DNA from 3 places in the Thermomonas carbonis genome. Region 2 is predicted to be linked to each of the others. Evidence: predicted binding sites of a transcription regulator. Region 2 holds the regulator's gene; each other region holds the start of a gene.
What was found. The regulator HrcA, encoded in region 2, represses chaperone genes, less so after heat shock. The targets are predictions, from matches to a motif close to TTNGCACTCNNNNNNNNNGAGTGCNAA.

Region 1 (7,371 bases), 1.3 Mb from region 2:
GGTGCTCACGTCGATGCCGAACACGCGCTTGAGGCGTTGCGCCCCGGTCATCGCGCGGCGCTTTTCATCGGGGGTGCGGTGGCGCGCGATGGTGCCGGCCAGCTGCGCAACTGCGCGCACGGCGGCGCGCGGGCAAGGCGCAGGCGCGGCCTGCGCTGCGGTTGCTGCACGTTCGTCTCGTACACGCCATCCGTGATCGGATACGACATCGACGCGGCGCAGTGCAGGGATCGGCTGCAAAGAAAAACCCCGCCTTGCGGCGGGGTTCTCTGTGAGCATGTTGCAGTGGAAAGGCTCGATCAGAAATCCATGCCGCCCATGCCGCCCATGCCACCGCCGCCCGGCATCGCCGGCTCGTCCTTCTTCGGGGCCTCGGCCACCATCGCTTCGGTGGTGATCATCAGGCCGGCGATCGACGCGGCGTTCTGCAGCGCGGTGCGGGTGACCTTGGTCGGATCCAGGATGCCGAACTCGATCATGTCGCCGTACTCGCCGTTGGCAGCGTTGTAACCGAACGCGCCGCTGCCTTCGACCACGCGATTCAGCACCACCGACGGCTCTTCGCCGGCGTTCGCCACGATCTCGCGCAGCGGGGCTTCCATCGCGCGCAGGGCGATCTGGATGCCGTGGGTCTGGTCTTCGTTGGCGCCCTTCAGGTCCTTGATCGCGGCCTTGGCACGGATCAGGGCCACGCCGCCGCCCGGGACGATGCCTTCTTCAACGGCCGCACGCGTCGCGTGCAGGGCGTCTTCGACGCGCGCCTTCTTTTCCTTCATCTCGACTTCGGTGGCCGCACCGACCTTGATCACCGCAACGCCGCCTGCCAGCTTGGCCACGCGCTCCTGCAGCTTCTCGCGGTCGTAGTCGGACGAGGTCTCCTCGATCTGCGCCTTGATCTGCTTGATCCGGGCCTGGATGCCGTCGGCATCGCCGGCGCCGTCGATGATCGTGGTGTTTTCCTTGGTGACCTGGATCTTCTTGGCGCGGCCGAGATCCTTGATCGTGGCCTTCTCCAGCGACAGGCCCACTTCCTCGGAAATCACGGTGCCGCCGGTCAGGGTGGCCATGTCTTCCAGCATCGCCTTGCGACGATCGCCGAAGCCCGGTGCCTTGACCGCAACGACCTTGACGATGCCGCGGATGGTGTTGACCACCAGGGTCGCCAGCGCTTCGCCTTCGACTTCTTCCGCCACGATCAACAGCGGCTTGCCGGCCTTCGCCACGCCTTCCAGCACGGGCAGGAGGTCGCGGACGTTGGAGATCTTCTTGTCGTGCAGCAGGATGTACGGGTCATCCATCTCGGCCGACATCGACTGCTGGTTGTTGATGAAGTACGGGCTCAGGTAGCCGCGGTCGAACTGCATGCCCTCGACCACGTCGAGTTCATTGTCCAGGCCGCTGCCTTCCTCGACGGTGATCACGCCTTCCTTGCCGACCTTGTCCATCGCCTGGGCAATCAGGTCGCCGATGTTGGCGTCGGAGTTGGCGGAGATCGCGCCGACCTGGGCGATTTCCTTGGAGGTCGACGACGGCTTGCTCAGCGACTTCAGCTCGCCGACAGCAGCCTTCACGGCCTGGTCGATGCCGCGCTTCAGATCCATCGGGTTCATGCCGGCGGCGACCGCCTTCATGCCCTCGCGGATGAACGCCTGCGCCAGCACGGTGGCGGTGGTGGTGCCGTCACCGGCGTTGTCGGAGGTCTTGGACGCGACTTCCTTGACCATCTGCGCGCCCATGTTCTCGAACGCGTCGGCCAGCTCGATTTCCTTGGCGACGGACACGCCGTCCTTGGTGATCGTCGGCGCGCCGAAGCTCTTCTGCAGCACGACGTTGCGGCCCTTCGGGCCAAGCGTCGCCTTGACGGCATTGGCGAGCACGTTGACGCCGCGCACCATCTTGGCGCGTGCGTCTTCGCCGAAACGAATGTCTTTTGCAGCCATTGGAATTACCTCGAATATGTGGGACGGGGTTCAATCCGCCGCCCTGGAATGGGGATGTCTCGATGGCGGGCCGAAACCCGCCGTGCAAAGGAAACGACGCGCGATCAGAGGATCGCGAAGATGTCGTCTTCCTTGACCACCAGCAGGTCGGTGCCGTCCAGCTTCACTTCCGTGCCGCTGTACTTGCCGAACAGGACCTTGTCGCCGACCTTCACCTGCGGGGTGCGCAGCTGGCCGTTGTCCAGCACCTTGCCGCCGCCCACGGCGATGACTTCGCCCTTGATCGGCTTCTCGGTGGCCGAATCCGGGATCACGATCCCGCCGGCGGACAATTTCTCTTCTTCCATGCGCTTGATGACCACGCGGTCGTACAGCGGCTTGATGTTGGACATTGGCAACCTCGGTAAATGGTTGATTGACAGGGGAAAACCCGGCGATTTTAGCAGTCGCCAAGGGCGAGTGCCAAACCGCGGACGACGAAACCGGGCGAACCCGGGATGCCACGGAGATGGGGCAGCGCCCGGCCCTTTCAAGGGCGGGCGGCGAAATCCGCTGGAACCGCTGAGGCGGCACGCGGTCGAAAGCCGGCCTCCTGCCCCTGTGCGCGCAGCGGCTCCCCCGCCAAGCCCGCCCGGTAAACTGATGCGATGACCGCACTCCCCACTCGCCTGCGTCGCTGGCTGGCCGCCCTTGTCCTGCTCGCCGTGCTGCCGGCTGCCGCGCTGCCCGCTTTCGCAGACGATCTCGAATTGCCGCCGGTCGACGAGGTCTTCGTGCTGTCCGCGCAGGCCACCGCCCGCGACCGCATCGAGGTGCGCTGGCAGATCGCCGACAAGTACTACCTCTACCGGCATCGCACCTCGGTCAAGGCCGATGCGGCCTTCACCAGCGCGACGCTGGCCCTGCCCAAGGGCAAGGCCTATCGCGACGAGTTCTTCGGCGATGTCGAAACTTACCGCCAGCAACTGGTCGGCACGCTCACCGGCGTCCCGGCGAATGGCGCGACCACCGCCACCCTGACGGTGAAATACCAGGGCTGCGCCGATGCCGGCATCTGCTATCCGCCGCAGACGCGCACCCTCAAAGTGCTGCTTCCTCCGCCCGAATCTGGGGGTGAAGACACTTGGGCCGGGTATGCAGGCAATAACCGGCCAATCCGCCAGCTCATTCCCACCGGGGGAAATCCTGGTGCCACCGATGCCCTGCCCCTGCCTGCGGAGCAAGCCTTCACCACCGAGGTCATCGCCGGCGACGGCAATACACTGCTGTTGCGGCTGACCCCGGCGCGCGGCTACTACCTTTACCGCGACAAACTGTCGGTGAAGCTGGAGGCCGGCAAGGGCCTGTCCGCTGCGCTGCCGCCGGCATCGAAACTGCCGAAGGCGAAGCCCTATCGCGACGAACATTTCGGCAACGTCGCGGTGTATTTCGACCAGGTCGAGATCGCGGTGCCGGTGGCGCGGACGGTGGCCGATGCCACCAGGGGCACGCTGGTGCTGGACCTGCAGGGCTGCCAGGACGGCGGCATCTGCTATCCCCCGATGAACCGGCGGCTGGCGGTGTCGTTGCCTGCGGGCAAGATCACGCCCGCAGTCTCGAGCGAATCAGGCACAGCGGTCACCCGAGCTGCCGCTTTCGACGACAGCATTGATCCAGGCGCGGCAAGCGATGCGCCGATCGCAACAGCGATTTCGACCGACGATGCCACTGCCGTCGACCGCGACACCGCACCACCCACTGACGCCGAACGCACGCCCCCGCCGCAGCAACAGACCCACGGCCTGCTTGTTTCGCTGCTGCTGGCCCTGTTCGGCGGCCTGATCCTCAACCTGATGCCCTGCGTGTTGCCGGTGCTGTCGCTGAAAGCCTTGTCGCTGGCCCAGAGCGGTGCAAGCCGCGAAAGCGCGCGACGTCACGCACTGGCTTACACCGCCGGGGTGATGGTCAGCTTCGCTGCGCTGGGCGCGCTGGCGCTGGCCTTGCGCAAGGCCGGCCTGGCACTGGGCTGGGGCTTCCAGTTGCAGCAGCCGCTGGTCGTTGCACTGCTTGCGCTGGTGGTCTTCGCCTTCGGCCTGAGCCTGTCCGGCCTGTGGTACGCCAATGTCGGCATCGGCCAGCGCGGCAGCGCGCTGGTGCAACGCGACGGCGTCTCCGGCGATTTCTTCACCGGCGTGCTGGCGGTGGTGCTTGCCACGCCGTGCACGGCTCCATTCATGGGTGCGGCGCTTGGCTATGCGTTCACCGGCCCGACCGTCGGCGGGATGCTGGTGTTCCTGATGCTGGGCTTGGGCCTGGCCTTGCCATTCCTGTTGATCGGCTTCGTCCCCGCCTTCGCGCGCTTGCTGCCGAAGCCGGGCGCATGGATGGAAACGCTGAAGCAGTTGCTTGCATTCCCGATGTACGCCACCGCCGCGTGGCTGGTCTGGGTGCTGGCCAAGCAACGCGGCGCGGATGCCGCCGGGCTGTGGATGGCGGCGGCGATCGCGCTGGCGCTGGGTGCGTGGGCATGGACGCGGCTGCGGAGCGGCGGCGGGCATGGCTGGCTTGTGGTCGCCCTGGTCGCGCTGCTCGGCACTGGCTGGCCGCTGCTGAAACTGCACCAGTTGCCGAAGGCGCAGCCGACAGGCGCGGCAACCCACAGCGGCATCGCCAGCGTCGCGTTTTCGGAACAGGCGCTGGCCGACCTGCGCGCGCAGGGCCGGGTCGTCTTCGTCAACATGACCGCGGACTGGTGCGTGAGCTGCAAAGCCAACGAGAAGACCGTGTTCGCCCGCGACGGCTTCCGCAATGCGTTGGAATCAGCCGATGCGGTGTACATGGTCGGCGACTACACCGACGTCGATCCCGCCATCACCGCCTACCTTGAGCGACACAAGGCTGTGGGCGTGCCGCTCTACGTGGTCTATCCGCGCAGCGGCGGCGAAGGCGCGATCCTGCCGGTGATCCTGACTCCGGGCATCGCTGAAGCTGCGTTGGCGCAGGCCGCGAGCGGCCGCTGATGCCGTCGAACAAACTGATCCTGGTCGTTGCCCTGCTGGGCGCATTGGCCGGTACGGCCGCAAGCCTGTACTTCGAACCCACCATCGCCGCCCGTCTGGCGGGCACCGAACTGGGACAGCGCGTGCTCGGCGCGGTGCTGGAAGCGAAAGCGCCAGCACCAACTACTGGCGTGATCATCGCCAAACGTGGCGATATCGTGCCGACAATGACGCTCGCGACCCTCGATGGCACGCAGGCGGAGATCCCGACCGCCTGGGCCGGCAAGACGACTCTGGTCAATTTCTGGGCCAGCTGGTGCGCGCCCTGCCTGAAAGAGATGCCGGAACTGCAGGCATACGCAGACGAACAGGCAGCGAATGGCACGCAAGTCGTCGGCATCGCGTTGGATGATGCAGCCTCCGCGCGGGCCATGATGGAACGACTCGGTGTTACCTACGCCAACCTTATGGCCCCCCCGGCCCCGCAGATGCCAGCGTCCGCCTGGGCAATCCCGCGGGCGTGCTGCCCTACTCCGTGCTGGTGTCCGCGGATGGGCGCGTGCTCAGAACCAAGATCGGGCCTTTCGAAGACGAAGCCGACATCGCTGCCTGGGCGCAGTGATGTCGGGCTGAGGGGTATACGCAGCCACTCCGTCCAGTCATCCACGACTGAGTCGCGGGCGCGGGCCTTCCATGGCCCGCCCTGCGTATACCCCCAGCCCGACATCACTGCGCGACACAATCACGCTGTTTTAGAGCCTTCGCTCAAACAAGCGCTTAAAATTCGATTATCCGTGGCAAGTTCGCCGAACTGGACAGCATCGCCAGCCTGCGCGACACTGCCCACCCGTTCGGACGTGCACTATCGATGGCGCAGCTGCTGGTCCTGCATGGCCCCAACCTCGACCTGCTCGGCACCCGCGAGCCCGACGTCTACGGGCGCACCACCCTGGCCGACATCGATGCCGACCTCGCCGCGCGCGCCTCCGCCGCCGGCCACGCCTTGCAATCGTTCCAGTCGAACGCCGAGCACCTGCTGATCGAACGCATCCACGCCGCCCGCAATGACGGCACCGCCTTCATCCTGTTCAACCCGGCCGCCTTCACCCACACCTCGGTCGCCCTGCGCGACGCGCTGGCCGCGGTGGCCATCCCCTTCATCGAGATCCACCTGTCGAACCCGCATACCCGCGAACCGTTCCGCCAGCACAGCTATTTCAGCGACAAGGCGGTCGGCGTGGTCTGCGGGTTCGGTGCGGATTCCTATCGCTACGCCCTCGATGCCGCGCTTGCGCGGCTCGCGGCCTGACCCAAGAGGACCGTTCCATGGACCTGCGCAAGATCAAGAAGCTGATCGACCTGCTGGAAGAATCCAACCTGGCCGAAATCGAGATCAAGGAAGGCGAGGAATCCGTGCGCCTGGCCCGGGTCCCGAAGGGCGGTGGCTACATGCAGGCGTCCGCGCCGATGGTCCAACACGCCGCGCCTGCACCGGCCGCCGCACCCGCGCAGGTGATGCCGATGCAGTCGCCGTCGGAAGCCGCCACCGGCGGCTCGCACAAGCCGCACACCGACCTGCCCGCGGGCCACGTGGTGCGCGCGCCGATGGTGGGCACGTACTACGGCAGCCCGTCGCCGGACAAGCCGGCCTTCGTCAGCGTGGGCCAGGCAGTCAAGGCCGGCGAGACCCTGGGCATCATCGAGGCGATGAAGATGTTCAACCCGATCGAGGCCGACGTCTCCGGCACCGTGCTGGCGATCAAGTGCGAAAGCGGGCAGCCGGTCGAATTCGACCAGCCTCTCTTTGTTATCGGGTAAGCGGGGGTTCCCATGCTCGATAAAGTCGTCATCGCCAACCGCGGCGAGATCGCGCTGCGCATCCTGCGCGCCTGCCACGCGCTCGGCATCCGCACGGTCGCCGTGCATTCCACCGTGGACCGCAACCTCAAGCACGTGGCGATGGCCGACGAATCGGTCTGCATCGGCCCGGCACCTTCCAGCGAGAGCTACCTCAACATGGCGTCGATCATCGCCGCGGCCGAGGTCACCGACGCCCAGGCGATCCATCCCGGCTACGGCTTCCTGTCCGAGAACGCCGACTTCGCCGAACGCGTGGAGCAGTCCGGTTTCGTCTTCATCGGGCCGAAGGCGGACACCATCCGCCTGATGGGCGACAAGGTCGAGGCGATCCGCGCGATGAAGTCGGCCGGGGTGCCCTGCGTGCCCGGCAGCGGCGGCCCGCTCGGCGACGACGTGGCCACCAACATCCGCATCGCCGGCGAGATCGGCTATCCGGTGATCGTGAAGGCCGCGGGCGGTGGCGGCGGGCGCGGCATGCGCGTGGTGCATACCGAGGCCGCGCTGGCGAGCGCCATTTCCACCACCAAGCAGGAAGCCAAGGCCGCGTTCGGCAACGACATGGTCTACATGGAGAAATTCCTGGAGAACCCGCG
Region 2 (7,371 bases):
TCACCCAGTTCGAGTCGGCCGGGTTGGTGCTCAAGCACAATTTCGAGGGCGGCCATGCCGTCTACGAACTCGATCGCGGCGAACACCACGACCATATGGTCGACGTGGATTCCGGCAAGGTGGTCGAGTTCCACAGCGACGAAATCGAGGAATTGCAGCGGCAGATCGCGGCAGCGCACGGCTACGAGATCGAGGACCACGCGCTGGTGCTGTACGTGCGCAAGAAGCGTTGACCTATTGCTTTGTTGCATCCGGGAGGTCCCGGGTGCGATGCGCTTGCCCGGGCTACGGGTTACTGGAACCCGTCAAGCAACTTCCTCGCCGCGGCGCGCGCTTCGTCGGTGACTTCGGCGCCACCCAGCATCCGCGCGATCTCATCGACACGGCCGTCGTTGTCGAGCACGACGACCGAAGACTGGGTCATCCCGTCCGCGGCGGCTTTGCTGACCCGGTAATGCGCATGCCCGGCCGCAGCGACCTGCGGCTGGTGGGTCACGCACAGGACCTGTCGCGGTGCGCCCAGCGCGCGCAGCTTCGCACCCACCGCCGCGGCAACGGCGCCGCCGATGCCCGAATCCACTTCGTCGAAGACCATGGTTGGCACCGCATCCAGGCCCAGCGTGGCGACTTCGATCGCCAGCGAGATGCGCGACAGCTCGCCGCCCGAGGCGACCTTTCGCAACGGTCGCGGCGGCTGGCCAGCGTTGGCCGACACCAGGAAATCCACGCGCTCGGCACCGCGCGGATCCGGCAGGTCGCTGTCGCCAGCATCCAGCTGCACCTCGAAACGGCCGCCTTCCATTCCCAGTTCCGCGATCAGTGCAGCCACCGACTGACCGAGCGCGTCGCCTGCCTTGCGCCGCGAGTTGGTGAGCTTCTTGGCTGCAATAGTCCATTCGGCAAGCGCTTGGGCGATGTCGCGTTCGATCCGCTGCAGGCGTTCATCGGCATCCGCGAGCGAGTCGAGTTCGCGTGCCAGCGACTCGCGATGCGCAGCCAATCCGTCGGGCGCGACCCGGTGCTTGCGCGCCAGGTCCTGCACGCGGCCCAGGCGGCGTTCCAGTGTTTCCAGTGCGGCCGGGTCGATGTCCAGGTCGTCGCGGATGCGTTCCAGCATGGCGAACGCTTCGTCGAGCTGGATTGCGGCCGAGTCCAGCAAGGCATCGACCTCGCCGAGCCGCGGTTCGTGCGCGGCTTCGCGCTGCAAGCTGCCGCGCAGATGATGCAATTGTGTGGCGATGGCACGGTCGCCGCCCAGTTGCTCCAATGCCTGTTCGCAGGCCGAAATCAATGAAGCCGCGTGCGCCTGCCGACGATGACTGGCGTCGAGTTCCGCCAAGGCTTCGGGCGCCAGGGTTTCGGCGTCCAGTTCCTGCAGCTGGTGTCGCAGCCACGACTGGCGCTCGCCGACATCGCCGCGGGCGAGCAAGGCAAGGCGTTCCTCATGCAGTGCTTTCCACTGCAGGGCAGTCGTGTGCACCGCATCGAGCAAGGCCGGATGACGTGCATGCGCATCGAGCAGGCGGGTCTGGTGCGGGCGCGACAGCAGGGCCTGCTGCTCGTGCTGGCCGTGGATCTCGACCAGCAACGCGGCCAGTTCCGCCAGTTGGGCCAACGGCACCGGGCGGCCATTGATCCATGCGCGCGATCCGCCATCCGCGCGCAGGGTGCGACGCAGCTGGCAGGCGTCTTCGTCGTCGAGTTCGGCGTCGCGCAACCAATCGGCGGCGGCCGGGCAATCGTCCAGGCTGAATTCCGCGGCCAGTTCGGCGCGTTGCGCGCCATGTCGAACCGCCCCGGCATCCGCACGCGCACCGCCGAGGAAGCCCAGCGCATCGACCAGCAACGACTTGCCGGCACCGGTTTCGCCGGAGACCACGGTCAAGCCGCGCCCGAAGGCCAGCTCGGCATGGGCGACCACGGCGAAATCGCGGATGGACAGGCGGCTCAGCATCGGCGCGCATTGTATGCGTCCCTGTCATCCTGAGCGAAGCGAAGGATCTGTTACTTGAAGCAGGTTCTTCACTGCGTTCAGAACGACAAGCCCGCACTTGCATGCCGGCCGCGCGGCGCATACAACCACCGCATGAGCCGACACCCCGCCGACATCGCCAGCGACCCGCGTGCGCGCCAGTTGCTTCGCACGCTGGTGGCCCGGCATGTCCGTGACGGCGAGCCGGTCGGCTCGCAGACGCTGGCCAGGCACTCGGGACTGGACGTCAGCCCGGCCACGATCCGGAATATTCTGGCGTCGATGGAAGAAGCCGGCTTGCTGGCCGCGCCGCACAGCTCCGCCGGGCGCATCCCGACCGCGCATGGCTATCGGCTGTTCGTGGATTCGCTGCTGCAGGTCAAGCCCTTGGGCGATGTCGAATTGCAGCGCCTGCGCAGCGAGCTGCCAGTCGGTGCCGGTACCCAGGCCCTGCTGGGCAATACCTCGGAATTGCTGTCGGCGATGACCCATTTCGCCGGCATGGTCAGCGTGCCGAAGCGGGAAGGATTCGCATTCCGCCAGATCGAGTTCGTCGCGCTGGATCCGCAGCGAGTGCTGGCGATCGTGGTGTTCGCCGATGGCGAGGTGCAGAACCGGGTGGTGCAGGTGCGGCGTGCGTTCGATCCGTCGGAGCTCGAACAGACCGCGAACTACCTGAATACCCATTTCGCCGGGCAGCCACTGGCGCAGATCCGCACCGCGCTGCTGCGCGACCTGCGCGACGCGCGCAGCGAGATGGAACGCTTGCTGGCGACGTCGCTTGACCTCGCCGAACAGGCGTTTGCGCCGGCCCGCGAAGAAGCCGCCTTCGACGGCATGCTGGTGGCCGGGCAGACCCGGTTGATGGGCTTGCAGGATCTCAACGACCTCGACCGCCTGCGCGCGCTGTTCGAGGCTTTCGCCGAGAAACGCGAGTTGCTGCAATTGTTGGAGCGCACCGCCAAGGCGCCGGGCATGCGCGTGTTCATCGGCGAGGAAACCGGCATCGCACCGCTGGAAGGAATGTCGCTGGTGACCGCGCCCTACGGCCGGGATGGCCGCGTATTGGGCGTGCTGGGCGTCATCGGCCCCAGCCGGATGGCCTACGAGCGGGTGATCCCGGTGGTGGAGGCGACCGCGGTGATCCTTGGCGCGGCGCTGGACGCACCGCCCTGAGCTGGCAGCACGATGCCACCGGCATCGCGCCTTGAATCCCTCTGGACGAAACCCCATCACCATGCCGGGCGCGGCGGATGGCCGCACATTCAAGTACGGGAACCAACATGCAGGATCCGATCCAGGACGTGAACGACGCGGCCGCCGACATGCCGCAGCACGATGAACTCGAAGCCTTGCGCGGCGAACTCGAGCAACTGAAGGCGCAATCGCTGATCGAGCGCGCCGACCTCGACAACCAGCGCAAGCGCATCGCGCGCGAGATCGACAACGCGCGCCGTTTCGCCAACGAGCGCCTGCTCGGCGACCTGCTGCCGGTGTTCGACAGTCTCGATGCAGGCCTGGTAGCGGCCGGTACCGACGCCAGCCCGCTGCGAGACGGCCTGGATCTCACCTACAAGCAGTTGCTGAAAGTCGCCGGCGAGAATGGCCTGACGGTGCTGGATCCGACCGGCGAGCCGTTCAATCCCGAGCATCACCAGGCGATCAGCCAGGTGCAGGCCCCGGGCGTGGCAGCGGACAGCGTCGCCCAGGTGTTCCAGAAGGGTTACCTGCTCAATGGCCGCCTGCTGCGACCCGCCCTGGTGGTGGTCGCGTCCTGAATCGCCACGCGCGCGGCCCTTGAAGCCGCCCGCTGCAACCCCACATCGCGGACATGGCGCAACGCGCCCCCGACATCCAGCATTTCGAGGAAAGACACATGGGCAAGATCATCGGCATCGACCTGGGCACCACCAACTCCTGCGTCGCCATCATGGAAGGCGGCAAGGCCAAGGTCATCGAGAACAGCGAGGGCGACCGCACCACTCCGTCGGTGGTGGCATGGTCGAAGGACAACGAGGTGCTGGTCGGCGCGTCCGCCAAGCGCCAGGCCGTCACCAACCCGAAGAACACCTTCTACGCGGTGAAGCGCCTGATCGGCCGCAAGTTCAGCGACGCCGAAGTGCAGAAGGACCTGGGTCTGGTGCCGTACGGCATCACCGCCCATGACAACGGCGATGCGTGGGTGTCGCTGATCGACGGCAAGAAGCTGGCACCGCAGGAAGTCTCCGCCAAGGTGCTGGAGAAGATGAAGAAGACCGCCGAAGCCTATCTGGGCGAGCCGGTCACCGAGGCCGTGATCACCGTGCCGGCCTACTTCAACGACAGCCAGCGCCAGGCGACCAAGGACGCTGGCCGCATCGCCGGCCTCGACGTCAAGCGCATCATCAACGAGCCGACCGCGGCCGCACTGGCCTATGGCATGGACAAGGGCGACAAGAGCGACCGCAAGATCGCGGTGTACGACCTCGGCGGTGGCACCTTCGACGTGTCGATCATCGAGATCGCGAATGTCGATGGCGAGAAGCAGTTCGAGGTGCTGGCCACCAACGGCGACACCTTCCTCGGCGGTGAAGACTTCGACAAGCGCGTCATCGACTATCTCGTGGAAGAGTTCCAGAAGGAGCAGGGCATCGACCTGCGCAAGGATCCCCTGGCCCTGCAGCGCCTCAAGGACGCCGCCGAACGCGCCAAGATCGAGCTGTCGTCTTCCCAGCAGACCGATGTCAACCTGCCGTACGTGACCGCCGATGCGACCGGCCCGAAGCACCTCAACATCAAACTGACCCGCTCCAAGCTGGAAGCGCTGGTCGACGACCTGGTGAAGAAGACCATCGAGCCTTGCCGCATCGCCCTGAACGATGCCGGCCTGCGCGCCAGCGATATCGGCGAGGTGATCCTGGTCGGTGGCCAGACCCGCATGCCGCGCGTGCAGCAGGCGGTCACCGAGTTCTTCGGCAAGGAGCCGAAGAAGGACGTCAACCCCGACGAGGCGGTGGCTATTGGTGCGGCGATCCAGGGCGGCGTGCTGCAGGGCGACGTCAAGGACGTGCTCCTGCTCGACGTGACCCCGTTGTCGCTGGGCATCGAGACCCTGGGTGGCGTGTTCACCAAGATCATCGAGAAGAACACCACCATCCCGACCAAGGCGTCGCAGACCTTCAGCACCGCCGAAGACAACCAATCCGCGGTGACCGTGCACGTGTTGCAGGGTGAGCGCGAACAGGCCCGCTACAACAAGTCGCTGGCCAAGTTCGACCTGACCGGCATCGACGCCGCGCCGCGCGGCATGCCGCAGGTGGAAGTGAGCTTCGACATCGACGCCAACGGCATCCTCCACGTCAATGCCAAGGACAAGAAGACCGGCAAGGAGCAGAAGGTCGAGATCAAGGCGGGCTCCGGCCTGTCCGACGACGAGATCCAGCGGATGGTCCAGGACGCCGAAGCCAACCGCGAGGAAGACAAGCGCTTCCACGAGCTGGTGACCGCACGCAACCAGGCCGATGGACTGATCCACGCCACCCGCACCGCCATCAAGGATAACGGCGACAAGGTACCGGGCGATGTGATCGGCCGCGCCGAGGGTGCCATCGCCGAGCTGGAAACCGCGATGAAGGGCGACGACAAGGGCCAGATCGACGCCAAGGCGAAGGCGCTGGAAGAGGCGGGCCAGGCGTTGTTTGCCGCGGCTGCCGCGTCCGCGCAGCCGAGTGCGGCGGGTGATGCGGCAGGCCAGGCTTCGGCGGCCGGCGACGACGTGGTCGACGCCGAGTTCACCGAGGTCAAGGACGACAACAAGGGCGCCTGATCGCAAACGCGATCGGTAACAAAGCGACGGGCAGGCCAGTGGTCTGCCCGTTGCCGTGAAGGATGCAGGCAAGGTCGATGAGCAAACGCGATTACTACGAAGTCTTGGGCGTGGCCCGCAACGCCTCCGACGAGGACTTGAAGAAGGCGTATCGCCGCAGCGCGATGAAGCACCATCCCGACCGCAACCCCGGCGACGCGAGCGCCGAGGCCGCGTTCAAGGAGTGCAAGGAAGCCTACGAAGTGCTGAGCGACGGCGGCAAGCGCCGCATGTACGACCAGCACGGGCATGCGGCGTTCGAGCATGGCATGGGCGGCGGCAACGCCGGGCCGGGCTTCGGTGGCGCCGACATGGGCGACATCTTCGGCGATATCTTCGGCAACATCTTCGGCGGCGGTGCCCGCCAGCAAGGCCCGCGTCGCGGTGCCGATGTCGGCTACATCATGGAACTCGACCTCGAGGAGGCCGTGGCCGGCGTCGAGAAACGCATCGAAATCCCCACCTTGGCGAATTGCGAGCCCTGCAAGGGCAGCGGTTCGGCCGATGGCAAGGTCGAAACCTGTGCGACCTGCCACGGTCGTGGCCAGGTGCGCATGCAACGCGGTCCGTTCGCGATGCAGGCGGCGTGCCCGCATTGCGCCGGCACCGGCAAGACCATCCCCAATCCCTGCCCGCAATGCGACGGCAATGGCCGTGTCGAGGAAGAAAAAGCGCTGTCGGTGAAGATCCCGGCCGGCGTGGACAACGGTGATCGCATCCGCCTGGCGGGCGAGGGCGAAGTCGGCCCGGCCGGTACGCCTCCGGGCGACCTGTATGTGGAAGTCCGGGTGCGCCCGCACGATATCTTCGCGCGTGATGGCGATGACCTGCATTGCGAGGTGCCGATTCGCATTTCGCAGGCGGCGCTCGGCGACAGCGTGCGCGTGCCCACCCTGGGCGGCGAAGTGGAGTTGCGGATTCCCGTCGAAACCCAGACCGGCAAGGTCTTCCGCCTGCGCGACAAGGGCGTCAAGTCGGTGCGCAGCCGGCACCCCGGCGATTTGTACTGCAAGGTCGTGGTCGAGACTCCGGTCAACCTCACCAACGAGCAACGCGAGCTCCTGGAGCAGTTCGAGGCGACGTTCGTCGGCGAGAACGCGCGCCGGCATTCGCCGAAATCCAGCACCTTCCTGGATGGCGTGAAGGGCTTCTGGGACCGCATGGTCTCCTGAAGCATGCCCATAGTCGGAAAAACTGTGCCGCAATCTGCAAAACCGCGGCACGGCGGCGACATGCCGCGCAAACGCGCGTAGCCTGCTCAATGGCTCAATCCCCTGTTCAGGGCCCCCATGTCTTTCCGTTCCCCCACGGATACTCCCCACCAGCCCCCCCAGATCGGGGCCGGCTTCTCGACAGCCTGCAAAAGCAGATGCTGGAGCGGGTGTTGCCGGCACTTGATCGTGCACTCGGCAAGGTCGACGACTACCTGTTCGATCGCAGCCAGCAGGGCGACGAAGAATTCGGCCTGATGGCGCTGCGCGACCTGCGTCGCCAGCGGGGCCAGATCTCGCGCCGCTACGACGACGTGGTCCAGACGGGTTTCCGCAACCTGCGC
Region 3 (7,371 bases), 1.4 Mb from region 2:
TCCGCCGAGATCATGGCGTTGTTCGCCTCGCTGCCCGAGCGCGGCACCAGCGTGCTGGTCGCCAGCCACGACCTGGGCCTGGTCAAGCGCATGAAGAAGCGCGTGCTGGTGCTCGATCACGGCCGGTTGCTGGACGACATTTCGCCGGAGGACCTGGCGGATGAATGAGCAGGCATCGGCGAACGCGCAGGCCAGTCGCTTCGGCGCATGGCTGGACCACCACGGCTTCAGCATCGTCGCCAGCCTCGGCCGGCTGCTGCGCAAGCCGTGGGCGACCCTGCTCACCGTCGGGGTGATGGCGGTCGCGCTGGCGCTGCCGCTGGGCCTGTGGGTAGTGATGCAGAACCTGTCGCGGTTGGGCGGCGAAGTGCAGTCCTCGCGCGATGTCGCCGTGTTCCTCAAGCCGGAAATCGACGCCGCCCGGGCGCAGGCCATCGCCGCCACCCTGCGTGCGCGCGGCGATGTGGCGAAGGTCGAGCTCATCGCCCCCGAACAGGCCTTGCAGCAATTGCGCGCTCGCGACGACTTGGCCGCGGCCATCGATGCACTGGGCGAAGAGGCGGCGCGCGCGGCATTGCCCAGCGTGCTGCGGGTCAGCCCGCGCGGCGACGAATTGCTGTTGGCGGAATCGCTCAAGGCACTGCCCGACGCCGAACGCGTGCAGCACGACGCGCTCTGGCGCGAACGCCTCGATGCGTGGCTGCGCTTCGGTGGTCGCGCGGTGCTGGTGCTGGCCGCGTTGCTTGGCCTCGGCGCGTTGCTGGTGGTCGGCAATACCGTGCGCCTGGACATCCAGTCGCGCCGCGAGGAAATCGGCGTGCTGCAGTTGCTCGGCGCGAGTGATGGATTCGTGCGCCGGCCGTTCCTGTATCTCGGTGCGTGGTACGGCCTCGGCGCGGGCGCATTGGCGCTGGGCGTGCTGACGCTGGCCTGGCTTGCGCTGCGCGAGCCGCTGGCCGACCTCGCCGCGCGTTATGGCAGCAGTTTCGCGTTGCAGGGCCTGCCGCCGTTGCCTGCGTTGGCAGTGCTGGCCGCTGCCGGATTGCTTGGCTGGCTTGGGGCCGGTGTCGTGACCGGCCACTATCTGCGGCAGACCCGCCCAGTGGAGCGCTGACATGGCCAACGATCTCCGTCACGTCGTCGGCGATGCCCCGCGGGTGATGGTCGTCGATGGCAGCAAGCTGGTGCGCAAGCTCATCGGCGACACCTTGTTGCGCGAATTGCCCGGCACCGAAGTGATCGGTTGCGCCGGCATCGCCGAAGCGCGCGCGATCCTGGCCAACGGCGCGGTCGACCTGGTGACCACCGCACTGGTCCTGCCCGACGGCGATGGCATGTCGTTGGCCCGCATCGTGCGCGAGGCGCAGGGGCAAGCCTACGTGCCGGTCATCGTGGTGTCCGGCAATGCGCAGGAGATGCTGGAAACGCGCGCGTTCACCGAAGACGTCACCGATTATTTCGACAAGTCGCTGGGCCATGGCGCGCTTGCCGCGTTCATCCGTGGCTATGTGCAGCCTGCACCGATCGAAGGCGCGCGGATCCTCTATGTCGAGGACAGCCGGGTGGTGGCGGTGGCGACCAAGCGCATGCTGGAGCGTCAGAACATGCAGGTGTTGCATGTCCTCAGCGTGGAGGATGCGCTGGAGCACCTGCACCGCTTCCGCGGGCGCACGGATGGCGATGTCGGTGCCGACCTGGTGCTCAGCGACGTGTATTTGAAAGGCATCCTCAACGGCCACGATCTGCTGGCGCAGATCCGCACCGCCTTCGGCTACGGCAAGCGCCGGCTGCCGATGGTGATGATGACTGGCGACGACAACCGCGATAACCAGGCTTCATTGCTGCGCGATGGTGCCAATGACCTGGTGCTGAAGCCGATCGAGGAACGGCTGCTGGTGACCAAGGTGCTGTTCCAGTTGCGCCTGGGCAAGTTGCCGGAGCCGGGGAAAGGGTGAGTCTCCAGAAATCTTCGCGTGTGCGCCGATCAGCTGGCGGTTGGCCGGGGGTTGCGCAACCAAGCGAGTATAGGGGAGCGACTTGCGCAACCCCCGGCCAGCCGGCTGCGACGCAACATGGCTGACATCCGCCTCGAACCCAGCTGGAAATCCCGCATCGGCGACTGGTTCGCGCGCGAGGACATGCAGCAGCTGTCGGCCTTCCTGCGCCAGCGCAAGGCGGCCGGCGCAACCGTGTATCCGGCCGGCGCGAACATCTTCGCCGCCTTCGACGCCACCCCGTTCGATGCGGTGAAGGTCGTGATCCTCGGCCAGGACCCGTACCACGGGCCGGGGCAGGCGCACGGGCTGTGTTTTTCGGTGCTGCCCGGTGTGGACGTGCCGCCGTCGCTGCAGAACATCTACAAGGAACTGGCCAGCGATGTCGGTTTCGCGCGTCCCGATCACGGCTGCCTCCTGCCGTGGGCGCGGCAGGGTGTGCTGCTGCTCAACAGCGTGCTGACGGTCGAAGCGGGCCAGCCCGGTTCGCACCAGGGCAAGGGTTGGGAAGGCTTCACCGACCATGTGGTGGACGTGCTCAACCGCGAGCGCGAAGGCCTGGTGTTCCTGCTCTGGGGCAGCTACGCGCAGGCCAAGGGCAAGGTCATCGATGCGCGCCGGCACCGCGTGCTGAAGGCCCCGCATCCGTCGCCGTTGTCGGCGCATCGCGGCTTCCTGGGCTGCGGGCATTTTTCCGCGGCCAACGAGTACCTCGCGCGCAACGGGCAGGCACCGATCGATTGGACCTTGCCATCGCGTGCCGCGCTGGATGTATCCGCCGTCCGCTGAATGCCTCGCGCGATCCGCATTGGGTGCGCAATGATCGATGTCGGATCTTCGTATTGCTGAGCTGCATTGCGCCGCGCGGTTGATTTGCCGCGCGGGCGCACGCATCTCGATCACATCGCAGAATTTTTGCAGGACGCCATGGACAACCCGCTGCTCGACTTCTCCGGCCTGCCGCGCTTCGACGCGATCCGCGCCGAACACGTGGCACCCGCCATCGACACCTTGCTGGCCGAAGCCGAAGCTGCGGTCTCGCATGCGGAAACCGTCGCGGCGGTGACGTGGTCGAGTTTCGTGACCCCGCTGGAAGACGCCACCGAGCGCCTGTGGCGGTCCTGGGGGCAGGTCGCTCACTTGCAGGCCGTGGCCGACACCCCGGAGCTGCGCGAGGCCTACAACGCCAACCTGCCGAAGGTGACCCGATTCGGTGCTGCGCTGGGCCAGAACCTGGCGCTGTTCGCGCAGTACCGCGCGCTTGCGACATCGCCGGAGTTCGCGCAGTACGACGCCACTCGCCGCAAGGTCATCGACAACGCGCTGCGCGATTTCCGCCTCGGCGGTGCCGAGCTGGACGATGCCGGCAAGGCCCGTTTCGCCGCGATCCAGGAAGAACTCTCGGCGTTGTCTGCGACGTTCTCGCAGAACGTGCTCGATGCGACCGATGCTTTCAGCCTGCACATCGACGACGAAGCGCGACTGTCCGGCCTGCCCGCCGACGTGATCGCCGCCGCGCGCGCCGCCGCCGAGAAAGCCGGCAAGTCTGGCTGGACGCTGACCCTGAAGATGCCCTGCTATCTGCCGGTGCAGGCGTACGCGGGCGACCGCGGGTTGCGTGAAGCGCTATATCGCGCCAGTGGCGTGCGCGCCTCGGAACAAGGGCCTGCCGCACTCGACAACAGCGGTCACGTCGACCGCATCCTCGCCTTGCGCGCGGAGCTGGCGGAGCTGCTCGGTTTCGCCAGCTATGCCGACTATTCGCTGGCGACCAAGATGGCGCAATCGCCCGCGGCCGTGCTCGCATTCCTGCGCGACCTCGCCAGCCGCGCGCTGCCGTTCGCGCGTCGTGATCGCGAAGAACTCGAAGCGTTCGCCCGCGACGAGCTCGGCATCGACGACCTGCAGCCGTGGGACGTGGCCTATGCCAGCGACAAGCTCAAGCAGGCTCGCTACGGCTATTCCGGACAGGAGGTGAAGCGCTACTTCACCGAACCGAAGGTGCTCGCCGGCCTGTTCGAGGTGATCGAGTCGCTGTACGGCGTGCGCGTGCGCGAGGACGGCGCGCCGACCTGGCATGCGGACGTGCGTTTTTTCCGGCTGGAGGATCGCGACGGTCGCTTGCTCGGCCAGTGTTACCTCGACCTGTACGCCCGCGAGGGCAAGCGCGGCGGCGCGTGGATGGACGATGGCCGTAATCGCCGTGTCATCGCCACCGACACGCTGACGCAGGCTGTTCAAACGCCCCTCGTATATCTGGTCTGCAATTTCGGCAAGGGTGTGGACAGCCAGCCGGCGACCTTCAGCCACGACGAAGTGACCACTCTGTTCCACGAGATGGGCCACGGCCTGCACCAGTTGCTGACCGCGATCGACATATTGCCGGTGGCCGGCATCAACGGCGTGGAGTGGGACGCGGTGGAGCTGCCCAGCCAGTTCATGGAGAACTTCTGCTGGGAATGGGCGCGGGTGCAGGCGATGACCGCGCATCTCGATACCGGCGCGTCGCTGCCGCGCGCGCTGTTCGACGGGATGCTGGCGGCGCGGAATTTCCAGAGCGGCATGGCCACCGTGCGCCAGCTGGAATTCGCCCTGTTCGACATGGCCATCCATGGCGATTTCGATGCGGTGCATGACAGCGTGGCCGCGTTGCTGGAGCGCATCCGCGACGAGGTCGCGGTCAACCGTCCGCCGGCCTGGCACCGCTTCCCGCAGCAGTTCAGCCACATCTTCGCCGGCGGGTATGCGGCCGGGTACTACAGCTACAAATGGGCCGAGGTCCTCAGCGCCGACGCCTACGCGGCTTTCGAGGAAGCCCCCGAGCGGCTGGCCGAAACCGGCGCGCGGTTCCTGGCCGAGGTCTTGTCGCGCGGTGGCAGCCGCAGCGCGCTGGAGAACTTCACCGCCTTCCGCGGCCGTCCGCCCAGCATCGACGCCCTGCTCCGGCATGCGGGCATGGCCGAAAACGCGGCCTGACGCGACCGGGATCCCGGGACTTGAGGTGGGCGAGGGGCATCCCCACGTCGGTTTGACGGGGCCTGTGCCTCAATGGGGTCTTTGGCGCGCCAGCGTTCCATGAATGCAACAGTAGTGAACTATTGGCAGGGTTAGCAGTCGGATATGTCGACTGCTAACATCGCCCACATGAACGGAGCAACCATGTCTACCGCCCTCGTCGCCAACAATCTGCCGATCCCGAGCGCCATGGGTTCGCTGGAGGCCTACATCGGCGCCGTGCACCAGATCCCCGTGCTCACCGTCGAAGACGAACAGCGCCTGGCCCATCGCCTGCGCGAAGACAACGACATCGCCGCGGCGCAGGAACTGATCCTGTCGCACCTGCGATTCGTCATCCACGTGGCCCGCGGCTACAGCGGCTACGGCCTGCAGATCGGCGACCTGATCCAGGAAGGCAACATCGGCCTGATGAAGGCGGTGAAGCGGTTCGACCCGACCGTCGGCGTGCGTCTGGTGAGCTTTGCCGTGCACTGGATCCGCGCGGAGATGCACGAGTTCATCATCAAGAACTGGCGCATCGTGAAGGTCGCGACCACCAAGGCGCAGCGCAAGCTGTTCTTCAACCTGCGCAAGAGCAAGACCCGCCTGGGCTGGCTCAACGCGGCGGAAGTGAGCGCGGTGGCGAAGGATCTCAACGTCTCCGAGCGCGAAGTGCTGGAAATGGAATCGCGGCTGTCCGGTCGCGACATCGGCTTCGATGCGCCGGACGATGCCGACGACGACAACGCGCCGCCGGCGCCGGCGAATTACCTGGTCGCCAACAACGACATCGATCCCGCGATGGCCTACGAGTCCGCCAACGACGAGGACAACCAGCTGGATCTGCTGCGCGAAGGCATGGCGCAGCTCGATGCGCGCAGCCGCGACATCATCAAGCGCCGCTGGCTGGACGCCGACAGCAAGGTGACCTTGCAGGAACTGGCCGACGAATACGGGGTTTCCGCCGAACGCATCCGCCAGGTCGAGGCCAACGCGCTGAAGAAGATGAAGGCATTGTTCGCGGCGTAAGTGCAGCCGCATCGATGCAATCAAGACGGCCCGGAGCGATCCGGGCCGTTTTCGTTCGGGCGATCAGGGCGTGTCGGCGTCGCGCGCCACCGGCAACCGCCACCCTCGCCGAATCGCCATGAAACGCAGGCCGAAACACAGCAGCGCGCCGACCACCATCGCCGGTGCCTGCGGCCAGCCGAGTGCGTGGGCGATGGCGACGATGCCGCCGCCGACCAGTGCGGCGACCGCGTAGAGTTCGGTCTGCTGCAGCACCACCGGCGTGCGTGCGACCAGCAGGTCGCGGGCGATGCCGCCGCCGATGCCGGTGATGATGCCGAGCAACGTCGCTGCGAACGGCGACAGGCCAAAGGCCAGCGCCTTGGCGGTGCCGAGCACGGCGAACAGGGCGAGTCCGGCGGCATCGAACATCAGCACCGGATTGCGCAGGCGTTCGATGATGCCGTGCCAATGGAACGTCACCACGCCCGCCAGCATCGCAGTCGACAGCAGCGTCCAGTCTGCCAGCGCGGCGGGCGGCACCGCACCGATCAGCACGTCGCGGACGATGCCGCCGGTCACCGCAGTGGCGCAGGCCAGCACCAGCACGCCGAACAGATCCAGCCGGTGGCGAACCGCCAGCACGCCGCCGCTGAGCGCGAACACGAAGATGCCGATGAGATCGAACAACTGGATCGCGAACGACATCGTGGTCATCGTCTTTCGCCGCGCCCCAGGATGATCCGCGCCGCGCGCTGGTAGCTCCAGTACGCCCACCACCAGTTGAGCAGCACCACCAGGCGGTTGCGGAAGCCGATCAGGAAGAACACGTGCATGACCAGCCAGAACCACCACGCCAGCACGCCGGAGAACCTGATCTTGCCGAGATCCACCACCGCGGCCATGCGACCGATGGTGGCGAGGTTGCCGTAGTCCTTGTAGGCGAACGCGCTGGTCTTGCCGCCCGACAAGCGCGCGCGGATGTTGCGTGCGACCAGGCCACCCATCTGCTTGGCCGCGGGGGCGACGCCGGGCACCGGCTTGCCGTTGGCTTGCGTGAGCGAAGCAAGGTCGCCGGCGACGAAGATGTCCGGATGGCCGGGCACGCTGAGATCCGGCTGCACCTGCACGCGCCCGGCGCGATCCAGCGGCGCACCGAGCAGTGCGCCCAGCGGTGAAGCCGCCACGCCTGCGGCCCAGACCACGGTCTTCGCGGGCACGAACGCATCGCCCAGTTGGTAACCGTCCGCGTTGATCTCTTTCACCGGCGTGCCCAGCGCGACGTCCACGCCGAGTTTCTCCAGTTGCCGTTTCGCCTTCGCCGACAGGTCTTCGGGGAATGCGGCGAGCACGCGCGGCCCGGCTTCGACCA

Region 1: a site for HrcA is predicted at 2,380-2,406, ahead of groES (co-chaperone GroES). Genes of this name have one in related genera too.
Region 3: a site for HrcA is predicted at 5,102-5,128, ahead of rpoH (RNA polymerase sigma factor RpoH). Genes of this name have one in related genera too.

Annotation. Positions count from the first base shown of each region.
Region 1 is NZ_CP060719.1:590,607-597,977, forward strand. It holds gene H9L16_RS15980 (hypothetical protein) at 1-120, opposite strand, end outside; gene groL (chaperonin GroEL) at 300-1,940, opposite strand; gene groES (co-chaperone GroES) at 2,045-2,332, opposite strand; gene H9L16_RS02845 (protein-disulfide reductase DsbD family protein) at 2,588-4,939, shown strand; partial or broken gene H9L16_RS16470 (TlpA disulfide reductase family protein) at 5,146-5,319, shown strand; gene aroQ (type II 3-dehydroquinate dehydratase) at 5,787-6,227, shown strand; gene accB (acetyl-CoA carboxylase biotin carboxyl carrier protein) at 6,245-6,736, shown strand; gene accC (acetyl-CoA carboxylase biotin carboxylase subunit) at 6,749-7,371, shown strand, end outside.
Region 2 is NZ_CP060719.1:2,750,782-2,758,152, forward strand. It holds gene fur (ferric iron uptake transcriptional regulator) at 1-233, shown strand, start outside; gene recN (DNA repair protein RecN) at 293-1,954, opposite strand; gene hrcA (heat-inducible transcriptional repressor HrcA) at 2,087-3,148, shown strand; gene grpE (nucleotide exchange factor GrpE) at 3,226-3,750, shown strand; gene dnaK (molecular chaperone DnaK) at 3,849-5,777, shown strand; gene dnaJ (molecular chaperone DnaJ) at 5,855-6,988, shown strand; gene H9L16_RS12900 (DUF1631 family protein) at 7,201-7,371, shown strand, end outside.
Region 3 is NZ_CP060719.1:1,308,286-1,315,656, forward strand. It holds gene ftsE (cell division ATP-binding protein FtsE) at 1-168, shown strand, start outside; gene ftsX (permease-like cell division protein FtsX) at 161-1,114, shown strand; gene H9L16_RS05985 (response regulator) at 1,116-1,955, shown strand; gene ung (uracil-DNA glycosylase) at 2,073-2,783, shown strand; gene H9L16_RS05995 (M3 family metallopeptidase) at 2,922-4,970, shown strand; gene rpoH (RNA polymerase sigma factor RpoH) at 5,139-6,020, shown strand; gene H9L16_RS06005 (trimeric intracellular cation channel family protein) at 6,084-6,707, opposite strand; gene H9L16_RS06010 (NAD(P)/FAD-dependent oxidoreductase) at 6,713-7,371, opposite strand, start outside.